DNA from 3 places in the Sporosarcina sp. Y1004 genome. Region 2 is predicted to be linked to each of the others. Evidence: riboswitches for the same ligand, from Rfam matches in the RefSeq annotation. Region 2 holds a riboswitch; each other region holds the start of a gene.
The links. A riboswitch is a leader RNA that binds a small molecule or an ion and turns the genes downstream of it on or off. The one in region 2 is predicted to bind S-adenosylmethionine.
Positions count from the first base shown of each region.

Region 1: another riboswitch for S-adenosylmethionine. It lies ahead of metA (homoserine O-acetyltransferase MetA); the one in region 2 lies ahead of AC25Y6_RS15595 (TraB/GumN family protein).
Region 3: another riboswitch for S-adenosylmethionine. It lies ahead of msrA (peptide-methionine (S)-S-oxide reductase MsrA); the one in region 2 lies ahead of AC25Y6_RS15595 (TraB/GumN family protein).

Region 1 covers NZ_JBYHFQ010000005.1:87,142-93,340, forward strand. The annotation lists partial or broken gene AC25Y6_RS05360 (DUF421 domain-containing protein) at 1-99, opposite strand, end outside; gene AC25Y6_RS05365 (hypothetical protein) at 312-1,070, opposite strand; gene metA (homoserine O-acetyltransferase MetA) at 1,131-2,039, opposite strand; SAM riboswitch class I at 2,208-2,314, opposite strand; gene AC25Y6_RS05375 (hypothetical protein) at 2,453-2,632, shown strand; gene AC25Y6_RS05380 (PP2C family serine/threonine-protein phosphatase) at 2,828-3,523, opposite strand; gene AC25Y6_RS05385 (NUDIX domain-containing protein) at 3,520-4,275, opposite strand; gene AC25Y6_RS05390 (hypothetical protein) at 4,418-4,672, opposite strand; gene AC25Y6_RS05395 (SIMPL domain-containing protein) at 4,716-5,366, opposite strand; gene AC25Y6_RS05400 (N-acetyltransferase family protein) at 5,691-6,197, opposite strand.
Region 2 covers NZ_JBYHFQ010000026.1:42,102-48,300, reverse strand. The annotation lists gene AC25Y6_RS15610 (branched-chain amino acid ABC transporter permease) at 1-107, shown strand, start outside; gene AC25Y6_RS15605 (ABC transporter substrate-binding protein) at 231-1,409, shown strand; gene AC25Y6_RS15600 (ABC transporter ATP-binding protein) at 1,521-2,312, shown strand; SAM riboswitch class I at 2,401-2,504, shown strand; gene AC25Y6_RS15595 (TraB/GumN family protein) at 2,986-4,155, shown strand; SAM riboswitch class I at 4,295-4,395, shown strand; gene cysC (adenylyl-sulfate kinase) at 4,577-5,176, shown strand; gene AC25Y6_RS15585 (phosphoadenylyl-sulfate reductase) at 5,410-6,141, shown strand; gene sat (sulfate adenylyltransferase) at 6,143-6,199, shown strand, end outside.
Region 3 covers NZ_JBYHFQ010000015.1:66,753-72,951, forward strand. The annotation lists gene AC25Y6_RS11710 (MetQ/NlpA family ABC transporter substrate-binding protein) at 1-700, opposite strand, end outside; gene AC25Y6_RS11715 (YezD family protein) at 815-985, opposite strand; SAM riboswitch class I at 1,296-1,406, opposite strand; gene msrA (peptide-methionine (S)-S-oxide reductase MsrA) at 1,476-2,036, opposite strand; SAM riboswitch class I at 2,136-2,246, opposite strand; gene AC25Y6_RS11725 (hypothetical protein) at 2,831-3,208, opposite strand; gene AC25Y6_RS11730 (hypothetical protein) at 3,625-4,299, opposite strand; gene AC25Y6_RS11735 (hypothetical protein) at 4,623-5,237, opposite strand; gene AC25Y6_RS11740 (hypothetical protein) at 5,408-5,659, opposite strand; gene AC25Y6_RS11745 (hypothetical protein) at 5,717-6,199, opposite strand, start outside.

The sequences.
Region 1 (6,199 bases), on a different contig from region 2:
GTAACATAATTGAAAAGTTAGCTGAGAAATTTGCTTTTTCCCTAAAAACCGGGCAAGTATAAGAAGGACTAGAAATGCAGACGTTGTCCTAATGATCATTTCCCAAAAATCCACTTCTAAAAATTTATCCAAAACCACACCTCCACTATAGAGGAAGTGTTCCATTATTACCTATCGCCTATACATGTTAGTATCTTGAAGTTTAATTATTAAAAAGAGAGCACATCCAATAGCCATGTGAAATGACTGTTGGAAAGCTCTCTCTGTATCAATTACCATGTTTGGATTCAAATCAAGTGAGCGTGACCTGTTCATTCAGTATTTTCCTCTTTTTCTTCCTGCTTGTGATTCAACATGAAACGTGTCGAATTTTGTTCCTGTCCGCTCAGTACTTTAGGAACGCGCGAAGTTGTCGTATTATAGCTGCCTTCTATTTTTCTTGTTAAAAAGGATGTTCGCTCGTAAAGGGCAGAGCGGAGATTATCCAGTTGTCTTACTACCTTCTCCAACAATCCCTCTTGGTTGTCCAACCTTATGATTACATCCTTTTGAACGTTCTTATGCTGCGAAAATTGGTCAGATAATCGCTGTTGCTGATTCATCTGCTCATTTATTTTAAAGAGTACTTCCTCGTTTGCAGATGTAATTATTTCAATGCGCTTTATAATTTCTTGATTTGATTGACTTATACCCTTTACTTGCACATTACAATCCTGATTCGAATTTCTCAGGTTCCAAAACCTCTCAAGAAGCACTTGATTCTTATCTTCTAATTTCGAAAACGAATTTTGTGCTTCCTTCTCAAAACTTTCACGACGGATATCATTTTCTTTTAATCCCGATAGTTGTTCATGGATTGATATCATTCGATTTGATTGTGCTTTACTTTGTCGTTTCAGTAAGTTCTCCATCATATTAAACCGGCGGTTGGTTGTTTCGGTCGCTTCCTTCTGTTCTTTCATCCATTCCGCTAAAGGGTCTATTTTGAAGTGTTCTTGATTTTGATTTTTAATGTCCTCATTATTTTTAAAGACATTCGGATGCCCTTTTTCATTGATAAACAACCCCACACTTTTTCCCCCTTTGTCGTATTATCTTATGCACTATACGATAAAAAGGTCATTAAACAGTTATTCCCACACATAAGGCGTTTCTTGATAGACATAATAATTAAGCCAATTTGAGAAAAGCAAATGAGTATGTGAGCGCCATGTGTTCAAAGGTTCTTTAGTGGGATCATCATTCGGAAAATAGTTTTGTGGTATCTCAATGTCTACCCCTCTTTTAAGGTCACGTGCATATTCCTCCGCAAGTGTATCCGCGTCATATTCCAAATGACCTGTAACCATAATATGTTTGTTGTCTTTGGAAAGGACTATGAAAGCTCCTGCATCTTCAGACTTGGCGAGTAGAAGTAAACGAGGATCATTTTCAATTTCTTCTATTGAGACAGACGTATAACGTGAATGCGGCGCTCTGAATTCATCATTAAAGCCTCGTGAAAGATTGATGGTAGGATCGGATAAACGATGTGTAAAAACGCCTGAGCATTTTTTCGGCAATTCAAATTTTCCAATTCCATAATGATGATAAAGAGCTGCTTGAGCACCCCAACAAATATGTAAAACTGATGTTACATTTAATTTTGACCATTCCATAATTGCCATTAATTCTTTCCAGTAGTTAACATCTTCAAATTCCAAATGCTCAATAGGTGCACCGGTAATGATCAAGCCATCGAAACGGCGATGTTTCACTTGTTCAAATGTCGCATAGTATGCATCTAGATGTGTTTTACTAACATTTTTCGAATCATGTGTTGCTGTATTCAAAAATGTAACATTTACTTGCAACGGTGTATTTCCCAGCAATCGTAGTAGCTGTAACTCAGTTCTTTCTTTCTCAGGCATTAAATTTAGAATTGCAATAGTCATAGGACGTATATCTTGAGATGTTGCACGATCTTCATCCATCACGAATATTTTTTCCTTCTTCAATAGTTCTACTGCCGGTAATTGTTTCGGTATATTGATTGGCATTTGTCGTATCCCCTTTTCGATTTTATATGTATGATTTTTTAAATAGCGGTAGGCTCCTGCAACTCGATGCAATTCATCTTGAAAACCTTATAACTTCCTACCTTTTTAAAATATAAAAAACCCTTTTTTCTGTATGATAAGAAAAGAGGGTTCTTTTTAGGCTCTAAGCTCTTATCTCTCAAGAATTGATCTTGTTGGAGGTAGCACCTTCCTGACTAGGTCAGAGGTTGCTGAAGCTTCACAGGGCCAATTCCCTCTACTTCTCTTGATAAGAATATTTAATTAACTTCCATTATACTACTTAACTTACTATTGTAAAAGGTCTTTTTCTATTGCAAAAATTTTCATCGGATAAATCCCTCTTATAAAGCCACCTTAACAAAGTACTTATTGAAATGAAAGGAGCTGTTACAATGGGGAGAGATGACAACAAAACTGGCGGGAACAATGCGCGTTCGTTACCGCAGACACCGAAAAACCAAAAAATTAAACCTGGTGACATGAGTGAAGAAATTGCTCGCGAGTTTGCTGAACTGAGTTCCCTGAAACCAAAGCGAGAACGTATGAATCCAAATGCAAGAAAAAGAAAATGAGTAAGTAAAACGATGAACCCTCGCGCCAGCGTCATGCTGACGCGGGAGTTTATTTATACTCAGTCTGCGTTCTGCGCTTGCTTTAAATCTTCCTTTATCCCCTATAATCGCTCGGGATGCTGCCTTCCTTTTCTACTTCCACATTCCATGCAACAATTGTTGTACTGTCTCGTACATTTTGTCTCTCAATTTCCGTTAACAACTGTGAAATACCTTCATCGAGTTTTTTTCATTCAGCTCAGCAACAAGATTTGATGGATTCGAAAAAGGTTCACCTGGGCATTCCACCAAACCGTCAGTCGTCAAAAAAATAAGGTTGTTACCTTTTCTCAATTCTCTTGTTCCTGAAGTGTAGCATGGTACTGCTTGCTCAAACGTATTCACCTGACCAATCCACTCGAAGAATTGCCTTTGGTTGAGTTGAAATTGGTTCAGCGCAATCAGATCCGGATGTAATACGTATACTAGGCAATCTCCAACGGAAAACCACCATACATAATTAGCTTTCCTCACTACGATAAGACAAGCCGTTTCTCCTGTGACACACCTGCATTTGTCCAAAAACTTCTTGGATTGAAAAATCTCAAGGAGCTTTACTTCCAAATATTTAAAATCAAGAAAACCCTTTATGTTTATAATCTCTACAAAATCACTTTTAAACTGTTCAAGTGTATCAATGACAAGTTTCGCACTTTCGGCACTTTTATGTGCATCCAAAATAGCCGCGAATTCCCAATCCTCATTTTGCCAAATAACAAAGCCATCCTCGTTCTTGGTTTGTCCCGCTGAAGAATTGCCTCCAAAACGACCAACTGCCATCCGATTAACCCACCGAACATCCCGTTCATCGATAAAGTCCTTTTCACTTCCAACCCAAGAGTGATTATTCATGAACGCTCGACCAATCGATATGGCCTCACTTCATAACCCTCATAGGCAATCGTCTCTTTATTCAAGGCATCCTTCACTCTAGAAACGAATTGCGGGCGTTTTATCCAGTCTTCTACTTGTTCTTTATCAAAGTCAACAAATTGTACGTCAATCGTTTCAGGAGGCTGTGCAGCCGGCACACCAGTAATGACTCTCCCACGGAAAACTATAGAGATGATACCCGCCGTGATATTTTGATAAACGCCGACCATGTCACCGATTTCAGCGTAGATGCCTGTTTCTTCTAGCACTTCCCGTTTAACCGCTTCTTTTAACGTTTCACCTGGCTCAACTCGTCCACCCGGCATTTCATATGTATCATTTCGGTGATTGTTCCGTACAAGCAATACCTGTCCTTCCTCATTTACAATGTAACCACTAACAGCAACAATCTGTTTAGATTGCCCATAATCCCCTGTCGAAGTGAAAAACTCTTCATTTGATGAGGTATATAACGAACCGAATGTTTTTCGATGTCTTTGCGCTTGTGTATGCATTTCAGAAGCTCGGATGGCGGCATCCACCGTTTCATAATGTGCTCTGCTATCGTATGACCATAATGCCATAATCTCCGTCAGTTCTTCATCAACCCACCGTCCAACCAGCTGCGCCCCATGCGTCAGCTGATTCGGAAGCAAATAGGTGTGGAAAAACTGTGTAAACGTTTCGTACATCGGCGGTTCTATCTTGTACGTTTTTCTGCGATACAGCATATAATGATTCTCCCTTAAACAAATACATATTTAACGAGCATTTTTCAATAACCGAATTAGACCCAATGTGAAAACAGAAAAGAGTATTAAAGTGAATTTAGGGTCAATGATAGGTCTAAACTTAACTTTTTCCGAATCTATTTCATAGACACCTAGAGGTCGGATGGCAATACGCCCCCCCACCTCCTTCTCCTTGGCCTACCGAAGAGTTTCCAGTTTCTTCTGAATAACCCCCTCCTCCGCCAACGATATAATTGATTTTTGCTACAGGAAGAACTTTTTTGTTTTTAAATTCAACCGGTTCACCGAAAACCAACGATACGTCCCGCTGCCGTCTAAATTTTTCAAATATCCTTCCAACTGGTGATTGGTATACAGCAGTTTTTTCAGCGTCCATTTCTCTTACTCTCTTAATTTTTCATCATTACTGGGATTCCGTTTTAATATTGAAATTCAACTCTTACAGTAGCGTTAATCGTGATTTGTCCTTGTTCAATCGGAGTTGCCACTGCCATTTCCTTCGCTGAAAAAGAACGATATAAGATGGGTTCTGCTTTTAATTCTTCTACAATTTTAATTGGCTGAGGGTCAAGTTGCAGCTGCATTGTCGCAGCAATGGTTTGCGCTTTAACGAGAGCATTTTTCAATGCTAGGCTCAATGCTTCTTGATAATGAAGTTGTTCATCTTCAACAGTGAACTGAATGTTTGAAACCCTGTTAGCTCCGTTTTGAACAGCCACGTCTATCACATTTCCAACTTGATCAATGTCTGAAATTTTTACAGTGATTGCATTTGTCACTTCGTATCCTCTAAATATTTGTTCACCTTCAATATAGTCATATTCAGGAAGTATATTATACGAAACGGTTTGTATATTTCTCCTTGCAATTCCTAATTTAAATAATGATTCAATGACTTGATTCATCAAATAAGCATTTTCTTGCTGTGCATGGCTAAGTTGTTTAGCTTCTGTAATTACTTCCAATTGAATTTGAGCTGTATCCGGGGCAACTGAAAGACTCCCAATCCCAGTAACAGTCATAACGCGATGTTGCGGTCGATACATTTGTTGTGCGTAAGGATAATACATTTGCCTCCACCTTTCCTGAGCATCATTATGCCTCTTTAGATAGTATGCTGATTGCTCGGAAAAGATAATTGCAGTTGTACTAAACAGAGAACTGAAACCTAACTATTAACGGAGATAAATTCACTTTTCAAGAACTTCAAAAACGTCTATATTGGATTTATCGCCAATTATTGTAATGTTTACAACCATCTTAATAACCTAAAAAATGGATGTTAAATTCATGACAGGTTCTTAACTTCTATTCCCGTATATACCTTATTTACACAAAATTTTTTAATTATTTCTTGGGCAATAATCTAGATAATCTTCTTAACTTTTTTATTTTCACATTTCACCCCATCCATATGCGACTTCACTCAAATTCTTACCAGCAATTTCGATATCTTCAATTTCAATTTTCTTACCACCTAACGCTTCATAGAATAGGCAAGCCGGGTTCTCTTCTATCGCCCATATGAGCATTGAGTTAAAATTATTATCTTTCAAATCTTCCACAACCGCCTGAAAAAGCAATCGCCCGATCCCTTGTCCTTGGTATTCTTTCAAGAGATAAATCGCATATAATTCCCCTGTATAGGCTTCATATTTCCCAGTACGTTCTTTTCCACCTGTAGAAAATCCGATGACTTGACCATTTTCATCTTCCGCTATGTATACGTGATTCTCTGTTATCCCCTTTTTCCATATTAGCTCACGCTTCTCGTAGGAAAGGCTTTCTAAAAAAGTGTCCGGTACAATTCCTTTGTATGTCGTTCTCCAACTATCCACATGTACTTTTGCAATTCCTTTTGCATCTTCTACCTTTGCTTTTCGAATTAATATCTCACTCACTC
Region 2 (6,199 bases):
CTTTTGGAGCAGTTATTATTTTGTTTTTAATATTTGAACCGGGAGGATTGGCTCATATCTGGCTCAATATTAAGAAGTACTTCAAATTGTGGCCATTTTCTTATTAAAACGAACGGGATTCCGAAACCTATCATCAAACAATGTATGCGGGTTTCTTTCCATATGATAAAAAAGGGGGAGTATTTTTGAAAAACAGAAAAAGTAAATTTATCGTTTCTTTAATCGGTATCATGTTGGTATTAATTCTTGGTGCATGTGCTGAAGAAGAGGGAGACGCGAGCGAAAAAGCCGCAGATGGAGAACGAACGGTTGTAATTGGTGGACTATACGATATTACAGGAGCAACTGGTGATGTTGGGACACCTTACGCCGAGGGAGAACAAGCATATTTCAAACATCTAAAGAATAAAGGCGGAGTTGAAGGGTTGAATATTGAACTGAACGGAAAAGATTATGCTTATGCTATTCCGGAAGCGCAAAAAATCTATCAGGCACTCCGAGATAAAGAAAAAGTTTCAGCCATACTCGGTTGGGGGACTGGTGATACGGAAGCGTTGCGTCAGCAAGTAGCAAATGATAAACTCCCGTTCTTCTCTGCTTCATACTCCGAGAGCTTGAAAGATCTTGGCGAAAGTCCATATAATTTCCTGGTAGCTGCATCGTACTCGGATCAAGGCCGTTCTGTATTGAAATGGATACAAGAGAATCATAAAGGATCTGATCCGACAGTAGCGTTATTATATAATGACACAGCGTTCGGACGGTCACCAATTGAAGATATTAAAGCCTATGCTGCCGAAATTGGTATTGAAATTGTTGATGAGCAAATAGTTGACGTTCAAGCAACAGAGGCTCAATCCCAATTATTAAATATGAAAAAGAAAAATCCTGACTATGCAATTATTCAGGAAACATGGGGAGCAACAGCAACAATCTTAAGAGATGCTAAAACACTTGATATTGAAACACAATTCATCGGTTTAAACTGGGCTTCTGGTGAAGGCGTTATAGCTATTGTAGGTGAAGAAATTGCTGAAGGATATATCGGAATCCTATCACATGCACTGCCTTATGAAGACCTACCAGGTATGGCTGATGTGAAAGAGTATTTGGAAGCTGAAGGCAAGACGCTTGAGGATATTAATCAGAAGTTCATTCAAGGATGGACGACTGCGAAAATATTAGTAGCTGGGATTGAAGAGGCTGCAAAAGTACATCCAGATGGTGATCTTACAGGGGAGGAGATCCGTACAGGTATTGAATCTATTAAGGATTTAGACCTCGGTGGATTGGGTGCTCCGGTCAGTTTTAGCGCAGAAAGTCATATGGGTACTGAGCAGACACGTCTAGGTATCGTAAAAGACGGACAATGGGAACCGTTGACTGATTACTTTAGCTACAACGATTAATTTAAAATGGACAACCCATACTAAACCAGTGCATCCAGAAACAAGAATGGGAATAGTAATTGATATTCATATGCTTACCTTTTTGTTTTCTTTGGTGGAAGGAGGAAATAAATGCTCCATGTCAAAAATATTGAAGCAGTTTACTCGAAAAATATTCTTGCATTGAAAGGGATGTCACTTCATGTTCCTGAAGGTAATATAATTGCCTTACTGGGCAGCAACGGAGCAGGTAAGTCGACAACTTTAAAAGCGATTTCAGGTTTGCTTTCCGGTGATGGAGGACAAATAACTGATGGAACTATCGAATTTGAAGGTGAAAAAATAAACGATATCACACCTGACGTAATTGTTAGAAAGGGAATATTCCTATGCATGGAGGGAAGACGTGTATTTAAAGATCTAACTGTTGAAGAAAATTTAATGGCTGGAGCTTATACACGGAAGGATCGTTCTAATATCAAGTCTGATATAGAAAAGATTTACACTTATTTTGCAAAACTTAAAGCTCTTCAAAACCAAAAAGCGGGATTCCTGTCTGGTGGGGAGCAGCAAATGCTTGCAATTGGCAGAGGCATTATGGCAAAACCAAAGCTATTATTACTGGATGAACCTTCATTAGGGATTGCACCGCTGCTCGTTAAAGAGATTTTTCAAAATATTAAACAAATCAATCAAGAAGAGGGCACATCTATATTAGTTGTTGAGCAGAATGCCAATGTTGCACTGTCAATTTCTGACTATGGCTATATTATGGAAAGTGGGCGGGTTGTAATGCAAGGCGATGCAAACTACCTATTATCAAACGAAGAAGTACGTGAACATTATTTAGGTATGGGAAAAGAAGGAGAAAAGAATTATAAAGAAAATAAAGTTTATAGAAAACGCCAAAGGGTAGTGTGGTAACGGTCATAATAATCGCTAGTAATTGAATTGTGAAAAACGCTCTCTGGAGTATTGAACAGATAAATTGAAATTACTAACAACTTCATATTTTGCATCTAGAGAAGCTCAGGAACTGGCTGATGGCGCATCAGCAACCTCAGTCTGACTGAAAGGTGCTAAATCCAGTAAGAGTGAAATCTTGAGATATTAGAGTAACAGTTGATGATTGCTTAACCCTCTTTTCTATTTTGAAAAGAGGTTTTTTTCTATTCAGATTTACGAATGATAAAGATGGAACGTCAAGAGGAGTGGTTAAAGAAGTTGTACGAGAAAGAGATAAAAATTAATAATAACGTCAAATCAAATTGAAGAACAAGTTTCTGTCTTGGTTCCGGAATTGATCGGAGAAGTGTTAACTGTGACGTAGAATATCGTGAATGAAGGAACAACCCAAGTAAGCTTTCTATATCCTAAAGATCAAGGAACGCAAAAGTTTTTAAAGCAAGTCTAGCCAAAGGATTTCACATATTCTATCTAACGATTTTTCCTTGGTGGAATGACTCATATTTAATTAATAATGAAATATAATTGAATTTTGTTTCAAACTGATTCATTATTAATATTAGACCGTCTTTTGGTGATCACTAGATTGAGGTTACTAATAAGAAATTAGTTCTACAAAGGATGTTTGTTCATGCAAGAAGACAATATTACGAGAATAAATTTAGATGGAAAAGAATTAATTCTTATTGGAACAGCCCACGTTTCAAAGCAAAGTGCAGATCAGGTAAAAGAAGTAATCGACAGAGAGAGACCTGATTCGGTTTGTATTGAATTGGATGAACAACGTTATCAATCTATCATGGAAGGAAGCAAGTGGAAGGAGACAGATATTTTTAAGGTAATAAAAGAAAAGAAAGCATCTTTACTTTTAATGAATCTGGCAATTTCCTCCTTTCAAAACCGTTTAGCAAAACAATTTAATATAAAGCCTGGGCAGGAAATGATTCAGGGGATTGAATCGGCAAATGAAGTTGGTGCAGAACTTGTGCTCGCCGATCGTAATATTCAAATAACGTTCTCCAGAATTTGGGGTAATATCGGTTTTATGGGGAAAAGCCAACTTCTCACGTCGGTCGTATATAGTATATTCAGCAAAGAAAGCATTTCAGAAGAAGACCTAGAAAAAATGAAATCAAAGGACACTTTAAATGCGGTATTAAACGATTTCACAGAAACTTTTCCGAAACTAAAGGAGCCTTTAATTGATGAACGTGATCAGTATTTAGCACAGAAAATTAAAGATGCACCGGGGAAAAAAGTAGTGGCTGTTTTAGGGGCGGCACATATTCCAGGGATTACCAAGGAAATTCATAATGAGCATGATTTACAAGCATTATCGCAAACGCCCGTCAAATCAAAACTACCTAAAATTATTGGGTGGGCAATTCCAGTGCTCCTTCTTTCTATAATTGCATATACTTTTATTTCAAATCCTTCCGCGGGTTTTGACCAAGCGCTAAGTTGGATATTGTGGACGGGTAGTCTTTCGGCAATTGGTGCGGCTGCGGCACTGGGACATCCACTAGCCATTTTGGCTGCCTTTGTTTCGGCTCCAATAACAACCCTACATCCTTTGATTGCAGCGGGGTGGGTATCCGGAATTGTTCAGGCATTTTTCCGTAGACCAAGCGTTGGCGATTTCGAAAGATTATCTGAAGATGTATTTTCGATTAAAGGTTTTTGGGCAAATAGGGTAACACGAGTCTTATTAGTTGTCGTCCTCACAAACCTAGGAGGTACATTAGGTACCTTTATAGGTGGGGCTGATGTCATACGTGTATTCTTTGAGAACTTTAAATGAAAAATAGATAGCTTTTTTGTTATCGACACAAGAAGGATATTTAAAACCAATTAAACCAATAGACTTTAATTTATTATCTGATAAGTCATTGACAATGTCTTTTTCATAATGTAATATTGGTCTCAACTTAATAGTTCATATCTTATCTAGAGAGGTTGAGGGACTGGCCCAATGAAACCTCGGCAACAGACTGTTTAGTACTGTGCCAATTCCATTAAACGAAAGTTTAGAAGATAAGAAGAGAAATTTTTTGTTCGATTAATTAACCTCTTCTTGCACTATTAAGAAGTGGTTTTTTATTTTCTACGTAATAGAATACATGCTAATTAGACAACTAAAGGCATCTTTTAATCGATTATTTGTATCGGTTTAAAAGTTGTCTTTTTTTGTAAACTAAATAGAGAAAATGGGGGAGAGAATAATGACAGAATCTACAAATATCGTTTGGCACGAATCAGAGGTAACAAAAGACAATCGCCAAGAAGCTAAGGGGCATAAAAGTGCAATTCTATGGTTTACAGGACTTTCAGGATCAGGAAAGTCGACGATTTCAGTAGCGTTAGAAACAGCGTTACATAAAAAAGGTATTCATACCTATCGGTTGGATGGAGATAATGTCCGGCATGGTTTAAATAAGAATTTAGGGTTTAGTCCAGATGACCGAACGGAAAATATTCGTAGAATCGGTGAAGTCTCAAAACTAATGATTGATGCAGGATTGTTCACGTTAACAGCGTTCATTTCTCCATACAAGGAAGATCGGGATCAAGTGCGCGACCTCGTCGAACCAAATGAATTTATCGAGGTTTACGTGAAGGCTAGTTTAGAAACATGTGAAGAACGCGATACAAAGGGACTCTACAAGAAAGCCAGATTGGGAGAGTTGAAAAATTTCACAGGAATCGATGCTCCTTATGACGTACCTGTTGACCCAGAAATCACTATTGATACAAATAAGCTAAGCGTTGAAGAATCCGTTAAAGTCATCGTAAATTATTTAAACGAAAATAAATATATCTGAAAAAACCAATAGACATGTAACTTCTTGGTGTTGTAGGAATAGAATACCTTTAAACCGACTTGACAGATAGGATTAATAAAGATATTGTTAATTTCAATCATAAGTAGAACGGGAATTCTAACTGAATGTAAAATTCCGAACATATGAACAATAGATGGCTTTAACCATTGAATGGTTAACTTCGTCTTAAAAAGAGAAGTTACATCATTAATTTTATGAGGGGAGAAGTTTCTATGGTGAAACTAACGTATGACACATGGTTTAAGCCTACTGAAACGTTTAACATTGACGACGAGTCAAAGGGTGCTTTAAATGTTTTGAGATGGGCTTATGACGAATATGATGCTGATCTTGTATATGCATGTAGCTTTGGTGTAGAAGGAATTGTGATGCTTGATTTGATTTCGAAAACAAAACCAACTGCAAAAGTGGTGTTTTTGGATACAGGGCTTCATTTTCAAGAAACGTATACCCTCATCGATGACATCAAAACGCGTTATCCACAGCTCGATATAGAAATGAAAAAGCCAGCCTTAACGGTTGAAGAACAGGCTGATGCACATGGAGAAAAACTATGGGAAAGACAACCAGACCGTTGTTGCCATATGAGGAAAGTTGTTCCACTTCAAGAGGCACTAAGCAGTGCGACTGCTTGGTTATCTGGGCTACGACGAGAACAATCACCGTCTAGAAGTTTAACCGAATTTGTGAATAAGGATGAAACGTTCCAATCAGTTAAAGTTTGCCCATTGATTCATTGGACGTGGACCGATATTTGGGATTATGTTGATAAATATAAATTGCCCTATAATCCCCTTCATGATCAAGGATTTCCTAGTATTGGTTGCGTACCCTGTACGTCGCCAAGTGATTCAACGTCAGGCTCAAGGTCTGGCCGGTGGGCAAATCAAATGAAAACAGAGTGTGGATTACACCAAAAAATCAACTTAAATGGAGGAAATTAATATGAGCTTGAGTCAACCGCACGGTGGTACATTAATTAATCGCTGGAATCCAGATTTT
Region 3 (6,199 bases), on a different contig from region 2:
CTTCTTTTCGTATCGTCAAGTAAATCAAGTAATCTTCAGATGTTTTCTCCACATCGACCGCTTCTGTTAATTTCAAACCTGATGCCAGAGCGAAGTTCCCATTGACGAATGCGAAGTCAGCATCACCGAGTGACCTAGGTGTTTGCGCCGCATCCAGTGGTTGGATTTTCAAGTTGTATTTATTGTTTTCCACGTCTTTTTCGGAAGCTGTTATCGGATTAACATCCTCAGAGATTGTGATCCAGCCGTAGTCTTCCATCATGTTCAAAGATCTTGCCAGGTTTGTTGGGTCGTTTGGCAACGTCACCGTCATGCCTTCTTTTACATCCTCAAGAGCTGTATGTTGGTCCGAATAAAGTGCAATTGGAGCAGTCGGAACGCCATATGCAGGAACGAGGTCCATGTCATGGGATTCATTGAAATTCACTAAATAGTTTCTATTTTGGAATAAGTTCGCGTCGATATTTCCTTCATTTAGCGCATTGTTCGGCTGGATATAATCATTGAACTCGACAATCTCAACCTCGAAGCCGTCTTTTTCAAGTATAGGAATAATCCCTTCCTTCAATTGATCACTATAAGGACCCGCTGTTGCGCCGATCTTAATCTTCTTTTCATCATCTGCAGATGCAGACCCGCACCCCGCCAATACCAGTACACTAATTGCAATAAGCAATAAATTTCTAAACACTTTTTTCATCTTCTATTCCCCCTAAATTTCTAATTTATATACAAAAAAGGCCTCCAGCAATTCGCAATATTGTCTTTGAACAATATCGTGAAAGTCAAGAGGCCTCCGGTTGTCCGGTCAGCTTCACTTCTTATTTTCAGTTTTCAGTACTGGGAACCGTTTTTTCTCAGTTCGATCGATTTGAACGATTTGTCCTTCATGGATGGTAATGTGTACCTCTCCAAAATCCAAACCTTTCAGCGCCTGCGTAATCGCATCGATTTTAACTACATCCTCATTCACTTTCAAAACCATTGCGCATCCTCCTTTTTTTTACTGAGTGAAAGTCACAACGTCTAATCTGATGATTGGCAATCAATTACGCCTCGGCGTAATTGCGTCCAGATTTTGAATCGAGCTTGCTCGATTAACTCCTTTCAAAATCTGTGACATCCGCCGGAGGCTTTATCTTTGTTCAGCGGGCGGTTGGACACCCATTGAACAGGATAACAAAACCACATTCATCTCCCACCTATAGAGGTGAGAGTCTTCTGCTGAAAAAAGATAAAAAAGCGGCCTCTTGTGAACTAAGAGGTCGCCGAAACACGTAGTTTGTAGGCAAAACCTCTCATCTGTCAGATGACGAACGACATCTGCTGGAATTGGCACCGTTTGAATGAATTCAATGGTTGCTGAGGCGTCAAAGGGCCAGTCCCTCTGCCTCTCTTTATAAGAGTTTTGTTTATGTAATTGATATTCATAATAATCCATCTATTCCGATGTGTCAACTATACTTTAAAACTATTTACTTTTTAAGTGACGCCTCTACCAATTTTTCATTCCAATTCTCGCGAATGAAGGGCGCTCTTCCCGACTCTTCTTTGAAGACTTTATATTTTTCTGGGTTCTTTTGATAATAGTCTTGATGATAGTCCTCAGCTGGATAAAAGATAGTTGCTTCAACGATTTCTGTGACAATTGGTTTTTCAAAGCGTCCACTTTGGATTAATGCTTCTTTTGAGCGTTCCGCAACTTGTCTCTGTTCCTCATTATGATAGATGATCTCCGTGCGGTAAGAAGTTCCCCGACTGCCAAACTGACCATCTGCATCCGTCGGGTCAATTTGCTGCCAATAGAGGTCTACTAATTTTTCGTATGAAAAGACTGTCGGATCGTATGTGATTTGCACCGCTTCCGTATGTCCCGTAACCCCCGCACGCACTTCCTCGTACGTCGGATTTTCAGTGACGCCTCCAATATAACCGGAAACTACTTTTTCAATACCGGGTTGCGTATCAAACGGCTGCACCATACACCAAAAACACCCACCCGCAAATGTTGCCAATTCAACTTTTTTCTCAGTCATCATAATCCCCCTTTTCGTTATAATAAACGCCCCTGTCATATAAAAACGACCCCTTCCTATAAGAAGAGGTCGCCGCATGACAAATATCGCGTGCAAAACCTCTCATCTGTCAGATTCATAATAAATCTGTTGAAATTGGCACCGTTTGAACACTGTTCAATGGTTGCCGAGGCTTCACAGGGTCAATCCCTCCGCCTCTCTTTATAAGAGTTTTAGCTATGTAATTGATATTCATACTAGTCTATCCATTTAGATAAGTCAATGTCTGAAAATATAATTTTGTGATTTTTTACTATATTGAGTAAGATATACGATGTTTGAATGTTTAATATCATGTGATAAAAGAACTAGAGGTAAGCAGCATTGTTAATACTTTTAAATAGGTGAGTAAGTGAGTGGAATTGGTGCTATTGGTACTTAAGGATTATTAATTATTAACCGATTTAAATTTGGTTGGGTTTCTTTGTTACTTCTTAACGGTTTTTCTGGATAGCGTTTTGTGTGACTTAGTGACTGTTAGTGAGTCGGTTTTGTGGGGTGTAGATATCGGTGGTTGAAAACAATATTTGGGCGGTCCTCCGCCGGGTTCGGGCGGTCGCTAAACAGATTCGAGCAGTCTACCGGCGGCTTCGGGCGGTCGCAAACCAGATTTGAGCGGTCTACCGGCGGATTTGGGCGGTCTCTATCGATATACGGGCAGTCTCCCCCCCGTTTTATTGACGGTCAACCACTTAGAGATGGGCGTGTGTAGGAATATAATCCGTAGGCTACCAAAAAGGCCACCTTCGAAAAATTCATTCCTCTGTAGGCACTTGAATCGAATGTTTTGTTAAATAATCCTTTTTAAAGTCGGGATAGTGAGATTTCCACAAGGTATGTACGAAATACAAAAAGGGCAGCGCGGCTATTGGCAGTAGGAATAATAAGAACCAATATGGACTTTCCGTAATTCCTAGGATTGCGCCGCCTATGATTCCAAACAGAATATAAAGAATAGAACCAGAACAAAGGCTTGCGTAGAGAAGCAAAAAAACGATATTCATATAAACCAATACATACATGGTCATCTTTTTCCTTTTACCTTGTACCTGCTGACTTAACTTCCAGTTCGCCTTTATTTCCGAAGCGGACTGTTTCAATACTTCTCTTATATTTAGCATTATTTTCTTCATTTATTCGAGACCTCCATTACTTCTCCGCATACAAAATCTGTAACACTTTTCTTACTTTTCCAATTCGTATGTTGCGTTATAAATTTAAAATCACTGTCGATAATCTGTGAATTTACTATAGAAACAAAGATTTATATTGCAGGTATGGATTTATATTTCCAGATTTCTAACAACTTAGCTACTGGCTTGGTTTTATGGGCGGTCCACAGCAAGCTTCGGGCGGTTTCTCCCGATATACACGCGGTCAACCGTGGGATTCGGGCTGTCTTACTCTATATATGGGCGGTCAACCGCGAACCTGCAAATAAATGAATATACTACAATGTTGCACCCCAACAAGGATTGACTTTGTATTCAACGTTTGCAACATAACGGAAGTACCGTTTTATGTAAACTCTGGAATCATATCTTCACTTCTATCTTTTACTTTTTTTAGATTCGTCTTGTCTTTCATTCAGTGGTAAACCAAACTCTGGATAAACCTGCTTTACACTATCTATATTTTTAACAATATAAAAATATCTATGGATATAAACGGAGAAATAGGCAGTGATAATCGAGACAAAGGAAAGTAATAATACTAAGAAAAGCATTTTTGCAGAATCACTATAGAGGAGTGATAGCACAAGTTGACCTATCACATATCCAATCCCACCAATTGACAGCCAACGGATATTGATACTCTTCATCTGTTGCATTTTATGGTAGGTTCCCGAGTAAAGGGCTTTTATATTTAGCCAATTAATCGTCAACAGTAATCCGATAAACAGAAACAGCCCAATAATAAAAGGTACTTTCCCCACCGCTCCAACATTGTAATACAACAATTTTTGCGATGCTAAAAAATAGACATATGTATTAACAACCCCATATACACCAAAAAAGAGATAATAGGACTTCTCAAATTTGTATGGGGCGAATAAATAAAGCAATGCCCAAATTTGTAGGATAACTACCGGCACAATTGCCGCCATAAAATAAGTAAACGAAAATGGCGCACCCAGAATTGGAAGCATTCCAGTCATATATAAGCAGATTAAGAAAAACCCAATAATATTCGATCTGTTTTCCTTAGGTGTTTGGAATTTCAAATAAGATAACGCAATCTTATCAATTTTTTTCTTTTCGATTTTAGGTTCTCTCCTATCCTTTAAACCAAGAAAAAATACTATCGTTAATGTTTTTTACAACTTTTTATAGCATCACCAATTGATTCTGTTTCTCCGTCGTTATGCCGGGTGACACCGACCTGGGAAGAAATAACTTATCCTTTCTTATCTTATAAAAAAAGTTTTTTTGCTGATTCACTATAAAGGAGTGATAAGGCAAGTTGGACGATTACATATCCCATTGAACAACTAAAAGCGTTACAGTCCTGAAAATATCATTTTCCGTAAACTCTGGAATCATATCTTCACTTCTTTCTCTTACTATTTTTAGATTCGTCTTGTCTTTCATTCAGTGGTAAACCAAAAGAGGGGTATACCTGTTTTACGAGATCCATATTTTTACTAATATAATAGTATCGGTGAATGTAGACTGTAAAATAAGCCGTGAGTAGTGATAATAGTGAGAGTAATACTATGAAAATTATCATTTTTGCAGATTCACTGTAGACGAATGTTAATATGAGTTGGGCAATTACATATCCTATTCCCGCAAATGATAAATAGCGAACGTTAATACTCTTCATCTGTTGCATTTTATGGTACGTTCCTGAGTAAAGCGCCTTTATATTAAGCCAGTTTATCGATACCAATATGCCGATAAACAGTATAAATCCAATAATAAAAGGAGTCTTTCCTACTGATTCTAAATGGAGATAAAGTAATTTTTGTATTGCTAAGAAAAACACAAACGTATTGACTACCCCGTATATCCCGAAGAAGAGATAATAAGACTTCTCAAACTTGTAGGGGGCAATTAAATAAAGCAATGCCCATATCTGGATTAAAATAATGGGTACAATTGCTATAGTAAAGTACAGGGATGAGAATGGTACAGCAATGATTGGAATCATTCCAGCCACGTATAGAAAAATGGAAAAGAACACAATAATATTCTTTCTGTTTTCTTGAGGAATTTGGAATCTTAAATAAGACAACGTAACCTCATCAATCACTTTTTTTTCGATTTTAGATTCGCCCCTATCCTTTAAACCAAGAAGACACATTATCGTTAATGTTTTTTACAAATTTTTCATTGCATCTCCAATTGAATCCATTTCTCCGTCGTTATGCCGGGTAGCAGCGGTCTCAATCCATATACAGGCGGCCCTCCGCGATATACGAGCGGTCTCAATCCACATTCGAGCGGTCCACCGCCAGCTTCGAGCGGTCGCACTCCATATATGGACGCTCCACCGCGAGTTTCGAGCGGTCTCTCTCCATATACAGGCGGTCCACGCGATATATAAGCGGTCCCCAGCAAGCTTCCACCGCCCGCATCCACTATTCAGGCGAAACAGCTAAAAACGTCGCAATCATAAGTAGCATTGCAACGCTTTCTTCATTTTACAGATTCAAATTTAAAATTATCCATCTTCACGACTTGGTTATCCTGTTCAAGTGTGTCAATAAGTGCTTCCTGTTCAGGCGTTATGCCGAGGGAGAATGGGACTGCATGGTTTGGTTGAATGATTCCTGTATCTGTTTCGGAAAGGTTCACTTCAACGCCTTCCCATATGAATTCCCCAGAATCGAGGCCTAACGTATAATCGAACGAGATGTTTTTCATGGGTTCATCCAAGCGGTTGATGGCTAAGAATAGCAATGATGCGTTTTCTGTTCCACTGTCCACGATATCGATAATATTAATACTGAAATCATTGGCGAGTCCCATATCTGCATCTTCTGTAATCATTCGATTTAACTCTTTATAGACTTCACTGTTTTCAATTGTTACGCCGGCCTCTTCGTCCGCTTTCAATAATTGTAACGAAAGTGCCTCTTGTTCAACGGTTTTATCCACTTTTTCTTCAGCCCCTAGTTG